2 regions of the Faecalibacterium sp. OF03-6AC genome follow, and region 1 is predicted to be linked to the other one. Evidence: a T-box and tRNA genes for the amino acid it is inferred to sense, from the RefSeq annotation. Region 1 holds a T-box; the other holds one or more tRNA genes.
What was found. A T-box is a leader RNA that pairs with one kind of tRNA and senses whether it is charged. The one in region 1 lies ahead of metG (methionine--tRNA ligase), so its partner is inferred to be a tRNA-Met.
Positions count from the first base shown of each region.

Region 2: it encodes a tRNA-Met, which carries the amino acid that the T-box ahead of metG (methionine--tRNA ligase) is inferred to sense. The anticodon was not compared.

Region 1 covers NZ_QUEN01000001.1:367,107-374,245, reverse strand. Annotated here, with positions in the region: gene metG (methionine--tRNA ligase) at 1-1,717, opposite strand, end outside; T-box leader at 1,785-2,025, opposite strand; gene DXA66_RS01735 (Dabb family protein) at 2,071-2,373, opposite strand; gene DXA66_RS01730 (hypothetical protein) at 2,449-2,667, opposite strand; gene DXA66_RS01725 (SdpI family protein) at 2,677-2,982, opposite strand; gene DXA66_RS01720 (hypothetical protein) at 3,002-3,319, opposite strand; gene DXA66_RS01710 (F0F1 ATP synthase subunit A) at 4,866-5,552, shown strand; gene atpE (ATP synthase F0 subunit C) at 5,596-5,823, shown strand; gene DXA66_RS01700 (ATP synthase F0 subunit B) at 5,839-6,336, shown strand; gene atpA (F0F1 ATP synthase subunit alpha) at 6,320-7,139, shown strand, end outside.
Region 2 covers NZ_QUEN01000012.1:63,581-70,719, reverse strand. Annotated here, with positions in the region: gene DXA66_RS12375 (ABC transporter ATP-binding protein) at 1-382, opposite strand, end outside; gene DXA66_RS12370 (ABC transporter ATP-binding protein) at 375-1,124, opposite strand; gene DXA66_RS12365 (branched-chain amino acid ABC transporter permease) at 1,127-2,182, opposite strand; gene DXA66_RS12360 (branched-chain amino acid ABC transporter permease) at 2,184-3,047, opposite strand; tRNA gene DXA66_RS12355 (tRNA-Glu) at 4,096-4,167, opposite strand; tRNA gene DXA66_RS12350 (tRNA-Met) at 4,260-4,336, opposite strand; gene serS (serine--tRNA ligase) at 4,583-5,914, opposite strand; gene DXA66_RS12340 (ParB/RepB/Spo0J family partition protein) at 6,001-6,870, opposite strand; gene DXA66_RS12335 (ParA family protein) at 6,889-7,139, opposite strand, start outside.

The sequences.
Region 1 (7,139 bases):
CTTCGGCCACGCGCAGTTCCACCTTGCAGAAGGTGTCAAAGTCGATCTCTTCCTCGTGGGTAAAGTCCACGGTGCTCTCTTCAGCGGGGGTGGCAGCCTTCTTCTCCGCTTCAGCCTTGGCCTTGTTGGCAGCTTCGGCAGCGGCCTTGCGCTTCTCGTCCTCTTCCTTCAGGTGGGCAATTTCCTTTGCCACATCGATGCGGGGGAACAGTGCCTCGCCCTTGTGCACGGTATAGGTCTCCTGTGCGCCGTAGGTGGTCTTGGTCAGGTCCAGAGCAGATGCGTCCAGACCCAGCTGTTCCATCATCTTGGGTGCAGTGGTGGGCAGGTATGCGTTCAGCAGGATGCCGCACACGCGCAGTGCCTCGCACAGGTGGTACAGCACGCTCTCCAGACGGGCCTTGTTGGCCTCGTCTTTTGCCAGTGCCCAGGGAGCGGTCTCGTCGATGTACTTGTTGGCACGCTGGATCACCGCAAAGATCTCCATCAGAGCCTGCGGGATGGTCAGGCTGTCCATGTCGGCCGTGACCTTGGCGGTCAGCTCGTTGACCATGGTCTCCAGCTCGGTGTCGATGGCTTCGGTACCGGCCACATTGTGCACGGTGCCGCCGAAGTACTTCTCGCACATGGCGACCGTGCGGCTGAGCAGGTTGCCCAAATCGTTCGCCAGATCGCTGTTGATGCGGGTGATCAGGGCTTCGTTGGTGAACATGCCATCGTTGCCGAAGGGAATCTCACGCAGCAGGAAGTAGCGGATGGCATCCACGCCGTAGCGGTCGCACAGGATCACAGGGTCCACCACGTTGCCCACGGACTTGGACATCTTGCCGCCGTTCATCAGCAGCCAGCCGTGGCCGAACACCCGTTTGGGCAGGGGCAGATCCAGAGCCATCAGCATGGCGGGCCACAGAATGGTGTGGAAACGCAGGATCTCCTTGCCCACCATGTGCAGGTCGGCAGGCCAGAACTTGTCGTAGTCGTGATATTTTTCGTTGCCGTAGCCCAGCGCGGAGATATAGTTGCTCAGGGCATCCACCCACACATACATGGTGTGCTTGGGGTCGAAGGGTACGGGGATGCCCCACTTCACGGAGGTGCGGGACACGCAGGTGTCCTGCAGGCCCTGCTTGATGAAGGCGATCATCTCGTTCTTGCGGCTCTCAGGCTGGATGAACTGGGGGTTCTCCTCGTAGAGCTTCAGCAGGCGGTCAGCATACTTGCTGGTCTTGAAGAAGTAGGCTTCCTCGTGTGCGTCGTACACTTCGCGGCCGCAGTCCGGGCACTTGCCGTCCACCAGCTGGCTGTCGGTCCAGAAGCTCTCGCAGGGCTTGCAGTAGTGGCCGATGTACTCGCCCTTGTAGATGTCGCCCTGCTCATACAGTTTGGTGAAAATTTTCTGGCAGGACTCCATGTGGTAGTCGTCGGTGGTGCGGATGAAGCGGTCGTAGCTGACGTCCAGCAGCTTCCACAGATCCTTGACGGTGGCTACGATCTTGTCCACATACTCCTTGGGGGTCACACCGGCGTCGGCGGCCTTGTCCTGGATCTTCTGGCCGTGCTCGTCGGTGCCGGTCAGGAACATGACGTCATAGCCCTGCATCCGCTTGAAGCGTGCCAGTGCGTCGCAGGCGACAGTGGTATAGCTGTGGCCGATGTGCAGCTTGTCGCTGGGGTAGTAGATGGGAGTGGTAATGTAGAATGTCTTGTGCTCACTCATAGGTTGATACTCTTCCTTTCCTGATTGGTAGCGACGAAAAAAGCCCTCATCCTGCCGGACTGAGCCGGACAAGGACGAGAGCCTGTAACTTTCGTGGTACCACCTTGCTTCGCTGCACCTTTGCAGGCACAGCCTTTTGCCGGACACAGAACCCGGCGCAGCGCAGTAACGGGCGCACCCGTCGCAGGCTCAATTTTCACCTGCGCAGCTCCGAGACCATCTTCGGCATCGCGCGGCCTGCCCGGTTCCATCCTTCGGGCTTTCTGTCAGGCGCAGACGGTGCGTACTCTTCTCTTCACAGCCAATTTACATTGTTATGTCTATAATACGCAAAAACGGTGGGTTTGTCAACATTAAATCTCGTAATCCAGACAGAACCGTGCCTTGGTGTAGGGCCGCACCTTGCCGTCGGCCACAGCCACATGGGCGGGATGGACGGAGTAGCCCTTAAGGGCTTCGGCGCTTTCAAAGGTGGTGTCCAGCATCAGGTCGGCGGTGGAAGAGGGGAGACCGTGGATGTTGACATGCACTTCCACAAGGCCCGGGACCTTGCCTGCCAGACCTTCCAGCCCTTCCTTGATGCCTTCCTTGACGGCGGCTTTTTCGGCGTCGGACAGCTCGTCTTTCAGCTGCCACAGGATCACATGCTTGACCATAATAAAATACCTCCTGCGTTTTTTTCTCATTGTAACAGGGTGAGAAAAAATCCGCAAGAGGCAAGCTGCAAAGTATTATTGGGGTGCGAACAGCAGCACCACCAGAAGTACGGCACAGAGCACCGAAAGCCCAATGCCTTCCAACCGGGTCTGCTTGATGTACTTTTCCGTTGGCTCGGTCTGCGTATACCGCCCACGGTCATGCAGGGCAATGGCATCCTCCGGCTGCAGTGCCATAAAAATGCCGAACCCAATGCCGAAAAGTGCGACTAAAATCGAAAAGATAACTTCCATGGAACCCCCTCATTTTTTGTCGTCCTTGCTCAAGAGATAGCACAGATGCGAGATCAGCAGAACAACACTGAACACGAGCGCTGCCACCATCAAAATGGAGCGCAGCGGCTCGACCTTGGGCAGAAAAATGTTGACTAGATAGAGTGCACCGCAAAGGATCGACAGGATGCCGAAGGATCTGTGGAAGTGCTGCTTTTCGTCCTCGCTGCTCCAGCCGGTGCCGGTGCCATTGTACAGGTCCCGAATGCCGCGGTATAAAAACAATACGCCCAGCCCAGCATTCAGCCAGTCCCAATCCGAAAGATTCAAATTCATGGTGGCCCCTTTCCGGCTGTCAATCCGCACTATGGTTCCAGCTTTCGTAGGCGACAAGATAAAGAAGGTCCCCCACGATGGCAATGCCGAAGAGGATACGGTAGATCAGCGATGTAACAGGTGTGAAGGCTAAGATCAGAAAGGCGATGCTGTTGAGTATGTAAAATACGCCGTTCTTTTTCTGCCAGAAGGCGCGGTATTCCGGGTCGCGGTGATACTGGTTGAACGGCAGATCGAGGAACGGGTCTTTGCCTTGAAGATCCCGAATGCCGGAGATGAACCAGATAACGGTCAGCACAAGGTTGAACAGAGTGGAAAAAGAAAAGAATGACTCCATGAAATGCACCTCCCATCTTTTTCCACAGTATACCACAGAAAAGTGCAAAAACAAAGGACGGTATTCAACCGCGCAGCGTAAAATTTGCACAAATCGGGCATCAACTGTTGGTTGAAAAAGCACAAAATAAAACCAGCCGGACGAGGCGGTTGCAAGCCTTCGTCCGGCTGGATACTTACTTCTTCGGAGTCATAAGCCTCTTCTCCTTGGGGTTCCTCATTTTCGGAGTAAACGTTTCATAGGGTGACTCTCCTTAGAAACTACTGGAAACTGAGAATCTATTTCAAGGGGACTGATTACTTAGTACATTGGATTGACCCTTCTCTTAACTGATGGAGTGCGGCACCGAGATTCGGAAGATGAATTTCATATTACCACATTCTTTCGAGTTAGATTCGCCAGGGGCAAACTACTTAGTACATTGGTAGAACTCCTTTTTTGCTATTCAAATAATGTTCTCCGTACAAAAGATACCTTCATAGGAATCATCTCCGGCGGATCTATTTGAATCGCTGGGGGTTAAGTTTATCGACAGGTTGTCGTGTAATCGCATTTTTGATGCTCAAGACTGGCTCATTTTTGTTGTGTTTTTATACGGGGGAAACATCCCGTCTGTGGTGAGCCTCTGTTTTGCTTCTCAGCGAATCCCGACAGCCTGTCCAAACTGTGCGGGTTCCATATCGACCATCGGTCTCGCTCCTTTCTGCTTCAAGTCAGCGGGATTAGCTCTCTCTTGAGCTTCTGCTGTACTTCTCTGGTTTCTGGCTTTATTATACATATTTCTGATCGATTTGTCTATTCGCAGAGTGCACAAGGATAGAAACATATAATTGTGCAGTTCTTGAAAAATAGCAGATAGAACGTGCAAAATGCTGCTTTCTGCGCGGTGTGTCCGGGCAATCAGACCCTTTGGAGAGGAACTCTGTGCCCTGCAGGGAGGGCTGCCGAGGAAGTCACGACGAAAAGCAGATGCTGTACTGCGGGCCGCTTGCCCGTGCCATCTTCCGGCTGGTGTTCCGCCGCGGCGCAAAACAGGAGGACTGACAGATTTTAGATATGCAGTTATAATAAATATGTATAAGAGCGGGTGTAATCCCAGACGAGACACCTATACGAATTTTATATATCGGGCATATAAAGTATGTACAATGGGGCATTTTTGATGGAAATATTTCCCGGAATGCCCTGAAAAAGCCATTGAAACCTAAGAATTGGCTAAGAAATTTGTGGAAAAAGTACATGCGAAGAGTGCTTTGTTGGACAAGATGCACAACTTTTTTAATATATCAATGCAGTAGAATCACCTAAAATGTAGAATGTGCACAAAGCCACTTGCCAATTTTCGTCAATCGTACTATCATACACAACGAAAAAAGACGAAGTGACCCGTGCAGGAGGGAGGGTGTGACCGGACAGAGCCGAACACCTTCCTTACTTTTTTCACAAAGCTGCGCCTTTCTTCGAGCGATAAGAAGGACGCTGTGCCGCACACCGGCATGGCACCTTGCCCCCAAAATCCCATTCTTCAGGAAGGAGGAAAAATAAATTGAGCAATCTGACCAAAGCCCTGATGGAAGAACTGACTGTCGAGTACGTCAAGGTCGGCCCGATGCAGATCCCGGAATCCGTGGTCATCAGTTGGGTGATCATGCTGATCGTCGTCATCGGCTCGATCCTGCTTACCCGGAACCTGAAGGTGGACCATATTAGCAAGCGTCAGGCTGTGCTGGAAATGGCCTACACCGCAGGCAACGATTTCTTTGTAGGTCTGCTGGGCGAAAAAAATAAGTGCTATGTGCCGTATCTGGTGACCGTAGCCATCTACATCGCCTTCTCGAACCTGATCGGTGTGTTCGGTGTCAAGCCCCCCACGAAGGATCTGGACGTGACCGCAGCGCTGGCGCTGATGAGCATTGTGCTGATCGAGGGTGCCGGCATCCGTGCACGCGGCGGCGTTGGCTTTCTCAAGAGCCTTGCCGCTCCCACCCCGGTCATGACCCCCATGAACATCCTCGAGATCGCCATCCGCCCCACCAGCCTGTGCATGCGACTGTTCGGCAATGTGCTGGGCGCATTTGTTATCATGGAGCTGATCAAGCTCGTGGTGCCTGTGTTCGTCCCGGCGGTGTTCAGCCTGTACTTTGACCTGTTCGATGGTCTGATTCAGACCTACGTGTTCGTGTTCCTGACTTCGCTGTTCATGAAAGAGACCATCGGCGATGAAGAGGAATAAACCAAAACTTTTACTTATTTCAAATGAAAAAGGAGATTTAACTATGAGCGGATTGGTTGCTCTGGGCGCTGGCATTGCAGCGCTGACCGGCATTGGCGGTGGTATTGGTATTGGTATTGCAACTGGCAAGGCAGCTGAGGCTATCAGCCGTCAGCCGGAAGCTTCCAGCAAGATCCAGACGAACCTGCTGCTGGGCGCTGCTCTGGCAGAAGGTACTGCAATTTTCGGCTTCGTCGTTGCACTGCTGATCATCCTGTTCCTGGGTCAGTAACGGAGGCGCGTACGAATGCTGAAGTTGGATATGAACCTGCTGTGGACCGTTGTGAACGTCCTCATCATGTATGTGCTGCTGCGTAAGTTCCTGTTCAAGCCTGTTCAGGATGTGATCGCAAAGCGCCAGCAGATGGTGGATGCAAGCATGGCTGATGCGCAGGAAGCAAAGAACAAGGCACAGGCTGCCTTGAATGCAGCAGAAGACAAGCTGCACAATGTGGATGTGGAAGCTGCTGCCCGCCGCGAGGCAAGTGAGCAGCTGGCTGAGAAACAGAAAGAACAGCTGCTGGCCGACGCACAGCGTCAGGCCGATGCCATCGTGGCCGAGGGCAAGGCAGCTGCAGAGGCAGAGCGTGCCAGCAAGCTGCGTCAGGCCGATGCTCAGATCGCTGACCTGACCCGTACCGTGTGCGCCAAGGTGCTGGAACGCAACCTGACGCAGCAGGACGATGCCCGTTTGCTGGACGACCTGCTGCAGAAAGCGGGGGACAGCGATGGCAAGCGCAGCTGAGACCTTGAAAGCATATCTGCACTGCGCCCGCACTCCCTCTGAGGAGGCGCTGCAGCGCATCCGCACCCAGCTCAAAAAGCAGTACGGCGCTGAGGTGGTGATCACCGTCAGCGTGGAGCCGGAGCTGATCTCCGGCTATGTGCTGCAGGTGGGCGACCAGGTGATCGACAACTCTGCAAAGCATATGCTGGAGAACATCACCGCAGGCACCCCCGATCTTGCCACCATGCAGACCCGCGCAGAGGACTACAAGCCCGCTGCCGAGGCTTCTGAGGGCGGTACGGTCATTTCCGCCGCCGACGGCGTTGTGGATGTCAAGGGCATGGACAAGGCCGTTTACGGCGAGATCGTTACCTTTGACACCGGTGCAAAGGGCATGGTGGAAAGTGTGGAACCCGATCATCTGGGTGTCATGCTGTTCGACGATATCGAGAAGGTGGGCGTGGGTACTCTGGTGACCCGCAGCGGCAAGCGTGCCGGAATCCCGGTGGGCGATGCCTTTCTGGGCCGTGTCATCAGCCCGCTGGGCGAGCCCATCGACGGCAAAGGCCCCATTGAAGCTGTGGGCTACAACCCCATCGAAAAGCAGGCCCCCGGCATTCTGGAGCGTCAGAGCGTGGATACTCCGCTCCACACCGGCATCCTCGCCATCGATTCCATGTTCCCCATCGGCCGCGGCCAGCGTGAGCTGATCATCGGCGACCGCCAGACCGGCAAGACCTCCATTGCCACCGATGCCATCCTGAACCAGAAGGACACCGGCGTGCTGTGCATCTATGTGGCCATCGGCCAGAAGGCTTCTT
Region 2 (7,139 bases), on a different contig from region 1:
CGCGCTCGCGCAGTTTGGGGAACCAGTTATAGCACTTTTCCAGATTTTCTGCAAAATGCGCCTTGGTCTCCTTATTGAATGCACCCAGTTCCAGATTTTCCAGCACGGTCATCTCGGTAAAGAGCTGACGGCCTTCCGGCACCTGCACGATGCCGCTGTCCAGAATAACGCGGGAGCTTTTGCCGGAGAGGTCCTCCCCGTTGAACTCCACCTTGCCGGAGCTGGCCTTGACCATGCCTGTGATGGTGCGCACCATGGTGGTCTTACCGGCACCGTTGGAGCCAAGGATGGAAACGATCTCGCCATCCTTCACCTCAAAGCCGATGTCCCACAGGATGTTCACAGAGCCGTAACCGGCGTTCAGACCTTCAACTTTAAGCACTTGCGCCCTCCTTTTTGGTGCCCAGGTACACCTCCATGACGTAAGGATCGTTCATGACCTGCTCGGGCGTGCCCTCAGCGATCTTTTCGCCGTGGTGAAGGACGATGACCTTCTCGCACAGGCTCACGACCGCCTTCATGATGTGCTCGATGAGCAGGATAGTGACACCGGACTCGTTGATCTTGCGGATCAGCTGGATGGCCTCTTCGGTCTCAGCCGGGTTCAAGCCTGCCATGTTCTCGTCCAGAAACAGCATTTCGGGCTTGGTGGCCAGAGCGCGGGCCATCTCCAGACGCTTCTGGTCCGGCGTGCCCATGTCCTTGGAGATCACATGACGCTTTTCGTACAGGCCGGTGAAGTGCAGCACCTCCATGGCGCGCTCCTTGGCCTCTTTTTCGCTCTTTGCACCGGCGTGGCCGAAGTAGGCGGCGGCGGTGACGTTATCCAGAACGCTCAGGTTCTTCAGAGGTTTCATGATCTGGAAGGTGCGGGCGATCTTCATGTTGGTGTACTCATACGCCTTTTTGTTGGTGATGTCCTCACCATTGTAGAAGATCTTGCCTTCGGTGGGCGGGTAGTAGCCGCAGATCATGTTGAAGGTGGTGGATTTACCAGCACCGTTGGGGCCGATCATGCCGGTGATGGAGCCTTTCTCCACCGAGAAAGAAACATCATGCACGGCGGTCAGACCCTTGAACCGCTTGGTCAGGCCCTGGACTTCAATAATAGGCTTTTCTGCCATGATTACTTCCCTCCCTTGTCTGCCATCAGCTCATATTCTTCCAGCACGTCCAGAGACGGCTTTTTGAGGATCTTTTCATCGATGAAGGTCTTGACCTTCGAGTTCATGTACCAGCCCAGAATACCGGACGGACGGAAGCGGATGACCACGATCAGCACGATGGCGTACATCAGCATGTTGATGCCGGGCAGGATGGCGGCAAAGTTTGCACGCAGCAGTTCGCTCAGCGGGATCATGATGAGGCCGCCGATCAGCGGGCCTTCGATGTAGGCAGCGCCGCCCACGACTGCCGGCAGCACGATCTCAGTGGACTTGGACTGGATCATAATATCGGGGTCGATGTAGCGGATGTAGCTGACGTAGAAGAAGCCGACCAGACCGGCAATGATAGCCGAAATGACAACGGCAATAACCTTGTACTTGGTGGGGTTGATGCCGATAGCGGCGGCTGCGTCCTCATCCTCGCGGATGGTGCGCAGCGCAAAGCCCAGCTTGGAGCGGCCGATCTTCTTCATGATGAGATAAACGCCCACCATCATGATGAAGCCGATGTAGTAGTACGGCACCTTGCTGGTAAAGCGGAACTGCGCAAAGGAGTCCTTGCCGAAGGGCAGGCCCACACCGGATGCGCGGCCGAAGAACTCCGAGTTGATGATGAACTGACGGATGGACTCGGCAAACGCGATGGACACCAGCGTGAAGTAGGGGCCGCGCAGGATCAGGCTGGGGAAGAAGATGACACCGGCCACAACGCCCACAACGAGCATATCCAGCACAGCGGCCACCCAGGGGTTCATGCCCGTCTTTGTGACCACCAGACAGCACACATAGGCACCCAGACCCATGTAAGCGGCCAGACCCAGCGAGTTCTGGCCGGTGATGCCGCCCAGAATGTTCCATGCCATGGACAGGGTGGACATATAGAAGGTAAGAACGAAAATGTTGATGATGTAGGGTTTATCCACGACCAGCGGGATCGCGGCGAAGATGGCGACGATGATAGCCAGAACGATCGCCAGATTGCGGTGATAGGTTTTAACTGCTTTTCTGGTATCCATCTTATCGCCTCCTCAGAATCATGACCTGACGCACGACCAGAATGATGATGAAGGTGACGAACACGATCATATCACTGTAGGACGGGCTGATGAACAATGCACTCATCTGCTCCAGCAGGCCCAGGAAAATACCGGCGAAGAATGCGCCGGGGATGGAGCCCAGACCGCCCACGACCACGACGATCAGTGCGCGGAAGCCGAAGCTTGCGCCTGCGGTGGGATAGATGGTGTAGAACTGGGTCAGCAGAGAGCCGGCGATACCGGCCAGAGCCACGCCCAGACCATAGGTCAGGATGTAAATTTTCTTGACGTTGATGCCCACGACCTCAGCACCAATGGGGTTCTGGGATACGGCGCGGATCTGCTTGCCGGTGGTGGAATACTTGAGGAAGGCAAACAGTGCAATGGCAACCACGATCAGAATCAGGAAGCTGACCAGACGCGGCAGCGCGATCGTGACCGGACCCAGCGGAATGTAGGTCTGGGAATAAGGGGTAATGATCTTATAATAGGTGGAACCAAAGATGACCAGAGCGCCGTTGGTGAGCAGCAGGCCCAGACCGACGGTGAGGAACAGCAGGTTCGTAAAGCTCTTGGTCTTGAGCGAAGGGGTGATCAGAGTGGACTGGATCAGCGCACCCAGACCGAACATGAGCACTGCAACGATGGGAAGCGCTACATAGGGGTCCACCCCAAAGTAGGTATACAGAACATAGGTAATGTACATGCCCACCATCAACATTTCGCCGTGGCAGAAGTTGACGATGTTCATAACACCGAAAATGATGTTCTGGCCCATACCCATCAGGGAGTAGAAACCGCCCAGCAGGATCCCGTTTACCAGTGCTTGCAAAAAGACTTCCATTGACATCCTCCCGTTCTAAGCATCAGGCGATGGGAACAGATGATGCAAAAACTGCACGCTGCATCCGCCATCGGCCCGTACTCGTGATTGAAAATTGCCCTTGTGGACTCCATTTCCTCCCTTCTGCTCGTACAATTGATATATCATCTGTATTGTAACGTAAGTGCAGCCTGTATACAAGATATTATTTCCGCCAAACTTTGTCATTAATTTATATGGAAAGTGCTAGAATATCCCGGATTTTTTGGTGTGCAAGTCAATTTTCGCGGTAAAAAATAGAGGATTGATGTCTCAATGACATAATTTTGTTACTATTTCAGGTCGAAAATCTGCGAAAAAATGTAGAAAGACCCGGCAGAAGAGCACTTGAACGTGTTCCTCTGCCGGATCTTTTATCCGTGATCTGGTATGTAGTATTCAAGACGAAGGCGCACCGCCGCCCTGTCCCGGGTTGTGGTTCCCAGCGTATCCTTCACGCCTTGGGGCGGCGTTCGCATCCTGCTGACCACGGCCCCAGCTTCGCTTCCCTGTACTCCCCTTTTTGTCGCTATGCGACATCTTCCCCCGACCGGGGGAAGTCTTTGCTCGCTGGCGGCGGTCAGCTCAGCTGCAATTCCCGTGCGGGTCAAATTAAAAACGCCCTTGCGCAATGCAGCGGTAGCAACCACATCAGACATTCCTACAGGACGGGACCTGCAACAACGACGACCGCGGCCAGTGTCCGATGCAGGGAGGAGTTGTTGGGGCAGCGGCCAGCAAGACGCAAGTGCCGCCCAAGGCACGCGCGGATGCTGGGAGCCGCAACCCGGGGCACTAAAAAAGAGCCCACTGGGCTCTTTTTTGCCGCCTGCGGGCGGCCGTGTTCCTTCGATTCCTCGTACGGGTCAAAACGGCAGCAACCACGGTAGACATTCCTGGCCGTTGGGACCCGCGGGCTAACCAAAGCCCCACTGGGGCTTTGGTTGCGGTGCTGCGCACCGCCGCCCTGTTCGATTCCTCGTACGGGTTGCATAAAAAAATCCCTAATCCTAAGATCAGGGATTTTTTATGACCCGTACGGGAATCGAACCCATGTTACAGCCGTGAAAGGGCCGTGTCTTAACCGCTTGACCAACGGGCCTTAGAAATACAGAGCTTCGCTAAAACCTCCGACTTCCATCGTCCACTACTGCAGACGACCGTCCCCCTAACCTTAGCGAAACTCTGTAAAAGTGGTAGCGGTAACTGGATTTGAACCGGTGACACTTCGGGTATGAACCGAATGCTCTAGCCAACTGAGCTATACCGCCACATATTGTTTGTGCACTTGAACAGTGCTCTATTATTATATCCATAGATAGGCCTTTTGTCAACACATATTTTCAAAAAATTTTTCGTTTTTTCAATATCTCGATTTTATCCACGCATCTTCGTTGAAATATTGCATTTCCCGTCATTTTTGCAGGGGTTTTGCGGCAAAAAAGCACCGCTTCCCTCACGGAAAGCGGTGCTTTTTCAACCTTTTTCTGTCCGGATGTGGAAAACCCGGTGCAGTTTTAGTTCTTCTTGTGGGTGGGAACCATGACCTTCAGGCCGCCCATATACGGCTGCAGCACTTCGGGGATGGTCACGGTGCCGTCGGCCTGCAGATGGTTCTCCAGGAAGGCGATCAGCATACGCGGAGGTGCCACGCAGGTGTTGTTCAGGGTGTGGGCCAGATAGGTCTTTCCGTCCTTGCCCTTCACGCGGATGTGCAGGCGGCGTGCCTGTGCATCGCCCAGATTGGAGCAGGAGCAGACCTCGAAGTACTTCTGCTGGCGGGGGCTCCATGCTTCGATATCGCAGCTCTTCACCTTCAGGTCGGCCAGGTCGCCGGAGCAGCAGTTCAGCTGACGCACCGGGATCTCCATGCTGCGGAACAGCTCCACAGAGTTCTTCCACAGCTTCTCGTACCAGTCAGCGCTCTCGTCGGGGCGGCAGACCACGATCATTTCCTGCTTCTCGAACTGATGGATGCGGTAAATGCCGCGCTCCTCGATGCCGTGAGCGCCCTTTTCCTTGCGGAAGCAGGGGCTGTAGGAGGTCAGGGTCAGGGGCAGAGTGGCCTCGTCCAGAGTCTGGTCGATGAAGCGGCCGATCATGGTGTGCTCGCTGGTACCGATCAGGTACAGGTCCTCACCCTCGATCTTATACATCATGGCATCCATTTCCGGGAAGGACATGACACCCTGCACCACGTTGCCGTGCATCATGAAGGGAGGGATCACATAGGTGAAGCCCTTGTTGATCATAAAGTCGCGGGCATAGGCCAGCACAGCCTCGTGCAGGCGGGCAATGTTGCCCAGCAGATAGTAGAAACCGTTGCCGGCCACACGGCCTGCGGCGTCCATATCGATGCCGTCGAAGCTCTCCATGATCTCGGTGTGGTACGGAATGGGGAAATCGGGCACCACAGGCTCACCAAAGCGCTGTGCTTCCACGTTGTAGGTATCATCCGGGCCGATGGGCACGCTGGGATCGATCATCTGCGGAATGGTGTACATGATCTCCTGAATGCGTGCGGACAGGGTCTCTTCTTCCTGCTCCAGCTCAGCCATCTTGTCGGCATCGGCCTTGACGGCGGCATTGTTGGCGTCGATCTGAGCCTGCAGCTCGGCCTTCTGTGCCTCATCGGTGCACTTCTTCAGCTGGCCGAACAGGGGGCCGTTGGCCTTGCTCAGCTTGTTGCGGGCAGCCTTGAGGGCTTCCACTTCCTTCAGGCATGCGCGGTACTTGGCATCCTTCTCGATGACCTCGTCCACCAGCGGGAGCTTTGCATCCTGAAACTTCTTCTTGATGTTTTCCTTGACAGCGTCCGGGTTTTCACGGACAAATTTGATATCAAGCATGATTGACTCTCCTTGCTCTATTTCGGTTCGCACAGAAGATCCCCTCCCCTGTGCCGTTCAAAGACGGTCGCCCGCCTTGGATCGCTTTATTCTTCGTTCTGGTACTGTCCCAGCAGGTTGGCAAAGGCCCGCAGCTGCTCGTCTGAATAGAAATGCACTGTCAGCCTGCCCTTGCCGTCGTGGTAGGCCACGTTCACCTCGCTGCCCAGCACCTGCTTGAGGCTTTCTTCCACCTCCACCGGCAGAGTGCCCCGCGGCTTGGGTTCTCTGGGCTCCTTTGCGGGCTTTGCCAGCTTTTTGCACAGCGCCTCGGCCTGACGCACATTCAACTGGTTGTCCGCAATGATCTGCGCCGCCTGCTCCTGCAACTCCGGTGTGGGCAGGCTCAGGATCACCTTTGCGTGGCCGATATTGATAAAGCCGCTTTTCAGCAGTTCCAGCACGTTTTCCGGCAGGTTCAGCAGGCGCAGGCTGTTGGCCAGTGCGCTGCGGCTCTTGCCCAGCTTCTGTGCCGCCTGCTCCTGCGTCAGGCCGCAGCGGGTCATCAGCTCCCGGATGCCGGTTGCTTCTTCCACCGGGTCCAGATCCTCGCGCTGCAGATTTTCCACCAGAGCCAGCTCCATGGCCTGCTCGTCGCTGACCTCCTTAATGACCACCGGCACATCGTTCAGCCCTGCCATGCGGCAGGCACGCCAGCGGCGCTCACCCGCCACGATGCTGTAGCCGCCGCGCGGGCGCGGACGCACCGCGATGGGCTGCAGCAGACCATGCTCTGCAATGCTTGCCGCCAGCTCGCCCAGCGCCTGTTCGTCAAAGGTCTTGCGCGGCTGTTCCGGGTCCGGTTCGATCTCACGCAGGGGCAAGGTGTCTACCTTTGCACCGGACTCAAAAACCGGGGCGGCATCTTCAAACAGACTGTCCAGCCCGCGGCCAAGTCCTCCTTTTCCTCTTGCCATTCATGTTCCCCCTGAGGTTTAATCTTCCAGAGCATTTTTCGTCTGCTCTGCGACGGGTGCACTTTTGCTGCGGGCCTTTTTGGGCTCGTGCGGGCGGTTGTTCTTGACAAATTCGATTGCCAGATCCATATACGCTTCGCTGCCCTTGCCCTTGGGTTCATAGAAATTGATGGGCTGGCCGTAGCTGGGCGCCTCCGAAATGCGGATGGAGCGCGGGATGGTGGTCTTGTACACCTTGGAGCCGAAATACTTCTGCACCTGCTCCACCA